Regions from separate parts of the Bacillus sp. CGMCC 1.16607 genome, predicted to be linked through region 1. Evidence: a T-box and tRNA genes for the amino acid it is inferred to sense, from the RefSeq annotation. Region 1 holds a T-box; the other regions hold tRNA genes.
What was found. The T-box of region 1 lies ahead of argS (arginine--tRNA ligase). A T-box ahead of a tRNA ligase gene usually reads a tRNA of that ligase, here a tRNA-Arg.
Positions count from the first base shown of each region.

Region 2: it encodes a tRNA-Arg, which carries the amino acid that the T-box ahead of argS (arginine--tRNA ligase) is inferred to sense. The anticodon was not compared.
Region 3: it encodes a tRNA-Arg, which carries the amino acid that the T-box ahead of argS (arginine--tRNA ligase) is inferred to sense. The anticodon was not compared.

Region 1 is NZ_JBHUJX010000020.1:48,856-51,127, reverse strand. Features, by position in the region: gene argS (arginine--tRNA ligase) at 1-965, opposite strand, end outside; T-box leader at 1,009-1,226, opposite strand; gene ACFSO7_RS14525 (mechanosensitive ion channel family protein) at 1,517-2,272, shown strand, end outside.
Region 2 is NZ_JBHUJX010000018.1:352,818-355,089, forward strand. Features, by position in the region: gene rpoN (RNA polymerase factor sigma-54) at 1-554, opposite strand, end outside; gene ACFSO7_RS11905 (hypothetical protein) at 851-1,057, shown strand; tRNA gene ACFSO7_RS11910 (tRNA-Arg) at 1,156-1,227, opposite strand; gene clpP (ATP-dependent Clp endopeptidase proteolytic subunit ClpP) at 1,497-2,108, shown strand; gene ACFSO7_RS11920 (HPr family phosphocarrier protein) at 2,170-2,272, opposite strand, start outside.
Region 3 is NZ_JBHUJX010000025.1:707,899-710,170, reverse strand. Features, by position in the region: gene rph (ribonuclease PH) at 1-517, shown strand, start outside; gene ACFSO7_RS20040 (XTP/dITP diphosphatase) at 518-1,120, shown strand; tRNA gene ACFSO7_RS20035 (tRNA-Arg) at 1,326-1,402, shown strand; gene ACFSO7_RS20030 (tetratricopeptide repeat protein) at 1,504-2,272, shown strand, end outside.

The sequences.
Region 1 (2,272 bases):
TAATTATTTTTGCGATAAAGTGCCGCAGCTAAATCACGAGTAGCATAAAGAGTGGCACCGTCGGATTTTTTGATTAAGCAAGGCGGTAAATTCTCTTCTGTAAGGTCAACAACCTGTGCTTGGTCGGATTCCATTAATAGTCCCTGATTTTCAAGCATCTGTACGACAGCATCCATTTTATCATTATAAAAAGCTTCGCCAGCAAACGAATCAAAATCAACTTGAAGTAATTGATAGATTTTAGAGAACTCTTTTAAAGATTCTTCACGGAACCAGCTCCATAGTGCAAGAGCCTCTTCGTCTCCATCTTCCAATTTCTTAAACCATGCTCGACCGGCATCTTCTAACGTTGGATCATTGCTAGCTTCATCATGGAATTTGATATAAAGAGTGAGTAATTCCTTAATCGGGTTCGCTTTAACCTTTTCCTCAACTCCCCATTTTTTATAGGCAGTTATTAATTTTCCGAACTGGGTGCCCCAATCACCAAGATGATTAATTTTTATCGTTTCATAGCCACATTTTTGAAAAATATGGGACATTGCATTGCCAATTACGGTTGAACGTAGATGTCCCATAGAAAATGGTTTGGCAATATTCGGTGATGACAAATCAATGGTGACTACCTTATTTTCACCAATGCTGGATGACCCGTAATCATGCTGTTGGGTAATAATCGTGTTTAGAACATTTTGGGTGACGATCTTTTTGTTTAAAAATACATTTACATAACCGCCAACAGACTCTGCTTTTTCAATATAAGGTGACTGGATTTCTTTACTTATTTGTTTAGCGATGAGGTGTGGAGCTTGTTTTCTCGTTTTAGCAAGCTGAAAGCAGGGGAAAGCATAGTCACCAAAATCGGCTTTTTTTGGTTTTTCGATTAGCTTTTCAATAGTGGATATATCTAATTCAGATTGTAAAATTTCACTTAGTGCATTTACGAAAGGTTCGACGTAATTCATTGATACAACCTCCTTATAAAAATAAAAAACTTCCGTCTCTAATAAAAGAGACGGAAGTATAAAATCCCGCGGTACCACTCTAATTGTCCCCTAAAAAAAGGAACCAGCTTATTACTTAACGAGGATTTTCCCCGGCAATCCCTACTTCATTCAGGAATGCATCTCAAAAGTGCGGTTCATTATCTGCTCTGTATCAGGCTCACACCATCCCTGACTCGCTAAAACGAACGAAATAATTACTCTCTTTTTCATCGATTTTGTTTATATTTAGGAAGCTATAAAATACTCGGATGTGAATAACTCAATGAAAAGTATGGTTCACGTCCAGCTCCAGCGCCTAGCCCCTCGAGGTCAAATCGCCCCAAAGATGAGGTTAAAGAGCAAACCTCCTCTTTGGGTCGGCATTTGCTTGTCGGGGCTGATCAAGGCACTTGCGCTTTTGTTTATTGATTTTAAAGTATTATATCTGAAAATAAATATTTTGCCAACAATTGTTATATATTATTTCTTTGTAAAGACTATGGGTGTAAGGAACTGAAGCAGGTGATAAGATGGATTGGTTCGATTATCTACATAAATATAAATTAACAAGTATTTTTATCGCGATCATCATCGCATGGCTTTTTGTTTTTATCATTAATAAACTGGTCCACAACTTTTTTGAAAGAACTCATTTTATTGAGGAAAGAAAAGAAAAAACGATTGAAAGTATGATTCGATCTGTTTCGAAATACACAGCTACAATTTGTATTATTTTATTTGCCATCTCACAATATGTAGAGCATTTTGGAAGAGTTCTTGCGGGAGCAGGGGTAATCGGAGTCATCGTTGGTTTTGGGGCACAAAGCTTAATTAAGGATATATTGGCGGGAATTTTTTTAATCTATGAAAAACAATTGCATAGAGGTGACTTTATTACTTTAAACAATACTTTTAACGGCACAGTTGAAGATATTGGTCTGCGTTTTCTAAAGGTACGAGACTGGAGTGGAAAGCTCCTCACGATTAGTAATGGTGAAGTGAAGCAAATTCAAAACTACAATATCGAGCAAATGCGAGTTATTGAAAGGATCGTTGTCAGTTATCGGGAAAATCCAGAAAGGGTATTTAGTGTTCTAGCATCGGCCTGTGATGTAATAAATGAGGTCAATCAATCTTTATTAAAATTAGATTCGGAAAATGTCGTGATAGAACCGTTTCAAGTATATGGAATGACCTCACTCAATGCTTCTTTTAGAGGGATCGAATATACAATCATAGGTCTTGTGGATGATGCTCACTTTTGGCTCGCGGGAAGACAAGCGCGA
Region 2 (2,272 bases), on a different contig from region 1:
TCAAAATGCAATTCTACGAGAATAATTGCTAATGGGTGTGGAGTTGGCATTCTTTTTAGCTGAATCGACAAACATTCCTGTAAAGACCTTGCTGCAATTCCTGCTGGCTCCATTGCCTGCAAGATCGCGATGCTTTTTTCCAAATGATCAGAAGGAACATTATTACATGCCGGACACTCTGCTAAATACCCATTTTCATCAATGCATTGAATTAAAAGTTTGAGTGTTTGCCTTAAGGGCTTAATCTCATCATTTAAAGGAATTTGTGCCATTAAATGTTCGACAATTGACTTTTTATGTTCACCTATTTGTTCTAGCCAGTCATTTTGAATGGTAGTGGTCGTTGCTTTTCGTTTCTTTTTTCGGTCTGCAAGAGGGTTCACAGGCACAGCCGTTGGGTCGACTTGGATGAGTGGGTTTTCTAATGCTTTACTTTCAAGGAACTCAGTTAGCTCCTGTGTAGAATATTGTAATAACGCAATCGCCTGTGAAAGCTCCTGTGTCATTGTTAATTTCAAGCTTTGTTGTTGAAAAAGCCCTTGTTTGAAACTCATCACACTCACCCCTTATCCCTTATTTTACAATAATGTGTGAGTTTGGTGAATGGGAATAAAATGGAAGCGTTTACATAAAGGTGATGATCCGTTCAAAAATAGTTGAATAATTCATATTCTAACCTTTAAACGTAACGAATCCGACAAAATACCTAAAAAATTTGACGATACATGTCGAAATATAGTAAATTAGAACTAGCGAAGAATACTCAAACTATTCTTTTTCTTTGGCAAGGGAGCTCGGAGTACCGACCAAGCTTCCTTCTCCTTCAATTAACTAAAAAGGTATGGATCATATGGATATAATAAATACTTTAGAAAAAATAATGAATGAGAATATGGTTCAACTAGTCCTTTACATTCTTGTCATGATGATTTCAGGAACCATTTTATATAGATTAGTAAATTTCATAAAATTACCTGAAATTATTGGTACTCCTATTGCAGGAATGGGTGCATTATTTATTTCCTTTAAGTTATTTATGTTAACAAATGGGTATTAATTATAGGTACGGACACTTCATTGAAATGGAGTGTTTTTTTGTTAAAAATAAAAATGACAAACCTCATTACTAGGTTTGCCACTCTTTTATCCTATTAACGCGCCCGGAGGGAATCGAACCCCCATTTTAAGAACCGGAATCTTACGTGCTATCCGTTGCACCACGGGCGCATATTTACTGCAAGTGCCTTTACATTATATAAAAGGTTTAGGTTCTTTGCAAGAATTATTCAATTTACTAGGTTTGCTCTGATTAAAGTAATCCGAAACTGGTTATGATGAGTAAAAGTTGTCGAACGATTTCATCTATATAGGCAATCGAATTGTTTGACCTTAATTGACCATCAGTGTATGATAACAATACATAATCTTCTAACTTAATCAGCGGGATGAGATCCCTCTGATAGAAGTTTCACCTTATATTCAAGGAGGAAATAATAATGAATTTGATACCTACAGTTATTGAGCAAACGAACCGTGGCGAAAGAGCCTATGATATCTACTCTCGTCTTTTAAAAGACCGCATCATTATGTTAGGAAGTGGTATCGATGACCACGTTGCTAACAGCATTGTTGCCCAATTACTTTTTCTAGAGGCAGAGAATCCTGAAAAGGACATTACCCTTTACATCAATAGCCCTGGTGGAAGTATTACTGCTGGAATGGCGATCTATGATACAATGCAATACATTAAACCGAATGTATCGACGGTTTGTATCGGGATGGCAGCATCGATGGGTGCTTTCTTACTTGCAGCTGGTGAAAAAGGTAAACGATTTGCTTTACCAAATAGCGAAGTTATGATTCATCAACCACTTGGTGGTGCACAAGGTCAGGCGACAGAAATCGAAATCGCTGCCAAACGCATTCTTTTCCTACGAGACAAACTTAACGGAATTTTAGCTGAGCGTACTGGCCAACCGATGGAAGTCATCGCAAAAGATACAGACCGTGACAATTTTATGACAGCTGAGGCAGCGAAAGAATACGGTTTAATTGATAGCATCATTACGCGTAATGTTTTAGAAGATAAAAAGAAGAGTGAAAAATAGGACTTAGTGCTACTGCGCTATACTATAGAAAAAAGGACTGAGGCAACCTCAGTCCTTTTTTCTATCCCTCATGTTGAATAAATTTTTCCAGCGCATCTAATGCTTCTGATTCGTCATGGCCTTCTGTTGTAATGGTAATCATTGATCCTGAGCTAATTGCCAAA
Region 3 (2,272 bases), on a different contig from region 1:
AGTTTCGGGAAGAACAATGGAAATACAACGATTAATTGGACGTGCACTTCGAGCAGTTGTCAATTTAGATGTAATCGGGGAGAAAACAATCTGGATTGACTGTGATGTAATCCAAGCGGACGGTGGGACCCGCACAGCATCCATTACGGGTGCTTATGTGGCAATGGTACAAGCTCTGCATAAACTTTATGTAAATAAATCCATTTCTAAATTCCCTGTCCATGATTTTTTAGCAGCCACAAGTGTTGGAATTTTGGAAGAGGGAAAAACAGTTTTAGATTTAAACTATATCGAAGATTCAGCTGCCCAAGTAGATATGAATGTCATTATGACTGGCAACGGTGAATTTGTAGAACTACAAGGTACAGGTGAGGAGTCTACTTTTTCATATGATCAATTACAAGAATTATTGAAGACAGCCCAAGATGGACTAATGGAGTTATTTGAACAACAAAAACTAGCTTTAGGGGAAGAGGTTGTTAAATTAATTGCTAGTACGAATAAGGGGAAGAAGTAAATGCACGAGATCGTTATTGCGACAAAAAATAAAGGTAAAGCGAAAGAATTTGAAAGTCTATTTTCAAAAAAAGGTTTTACCGTCAAGACATTATTAGACTATCCCGAAATAGAAGAGGTTGAAGAAACGGGAAAAACATTTGAAGAAAATGCAATATTGAAAGCTGAAGCTGTAGCTGGGCAATTAAATCAAACAGTCATCTCGGATGATTCTGGCTTAATTGTAGATGCCCTTGATGGTCGACCAGGGATATATTCTGCACGATATGCAGGAGAAGCAAAAGATGATGAGGCAAATATTGACAAGGTTCTAGAAGAGTTAGCTGGTTTACCGGGTGAGAATCGGACCGCAAGATTTTACTGTGCACTGGCAATAGCCATCCCTGGAAAGGCTACTTATACAGTTAGCGGAACTTGTGAAGGCGAGATCTTGCATGAAAGACGTGGCACAAATGGATTCGGTTATGACCCTATATTTTTTGTGAATGAGAAGAACCATGCTATGGCAGAACTAACTTCAGAGGAAAAAAACGTAATTAGTCATCGTGCAAAAGCAATAAAAAAATTAGAAAAAGATATTGATCACATTTTATTTTTGAAATAATTGATGACAAAGTTCTTTGAAACGTTTATGATATAAACCTAGGCCTGTTACCAAAGTTAACCATGAATATAATGGATTGTTAAAATCCTTTTGACATCAATGAGGGATATATATTACCTCATTGATGTTAAAAAAAATTCAAATGAAGTGTTGACATTATTATATTGTGCTAATATAATAATAAATGTCCTTGAAAATTAATAATGTCCCAGTAGCTCAGCCGGATAGAGCATACGCCTTCTAAGCGTACGGTCGGGAGTTCGAATCTCTCCTGGGACGCCATTTTTACTAAAAGTTACATACTTAAACTTACTACTTTACTCACCTTTATTTAGGTGAGTTTTTTGTCTATTAATAATATAAATACTTAAGGCGGAATGCTTATGAAAAAGCGAAGAAAAATAAAACCTCATAAAGAAAATATTTTTCTTTTTCCAAATGTCGATAAGCTTCTGATGGAAAAGGGATTAGAAAGTCTTCAAAATAAAAAGTTTTCGGAAGCGATCGAGTACCTTGAGAAGGCAAAGGAATTGGATCAATATAATGAAGATATAGATTTAGGATTGATCATCTCCTATTTTGAATCGGGTAACCTTTTAACTGCAAAAAATATCGCCAATGAAAGCCTGCAAAAAGGAGTAGGCGATTACTTTCAATTAATAGATATCTTCATAATGATTTTACTCCAACTAAATGAATATGAGGAAATTGTATCTACTATTGAAGCTTTAATAGAAGAAAAAGAAGTTCCAATTGATAAGTTGGATAATTTTTCTAAGATTTTAGAATTTAGTAGAAGAAAATTAGAATCTGATTTCAGAGATTCCGTTGAACCCCCCGATGAAGAAAGTGAAAAATTTGATCTTTTCCATTATCAAAATATTAATGATCAGTTCTTAGCCATTGAGAAAATATCTGAAAAGAATGTTAGGTCCTATTTAAAAGGAATAAAGGAATATTTGCAATCTGAACATGGCCACCCTTTTATAAAAACAATGCTTCTTCAGCTTTTGAAAGAACAAGAAGTAAATCAAGAAATCGAAATCCATAAATTTCAGCAAAGCATACTGGTAAACCCTACTGACCTATTGGATTTAGAAAATTCAGGTGAAAACACGAATATTATCGAAAAATTAAAGCAAGTTCTTGAAC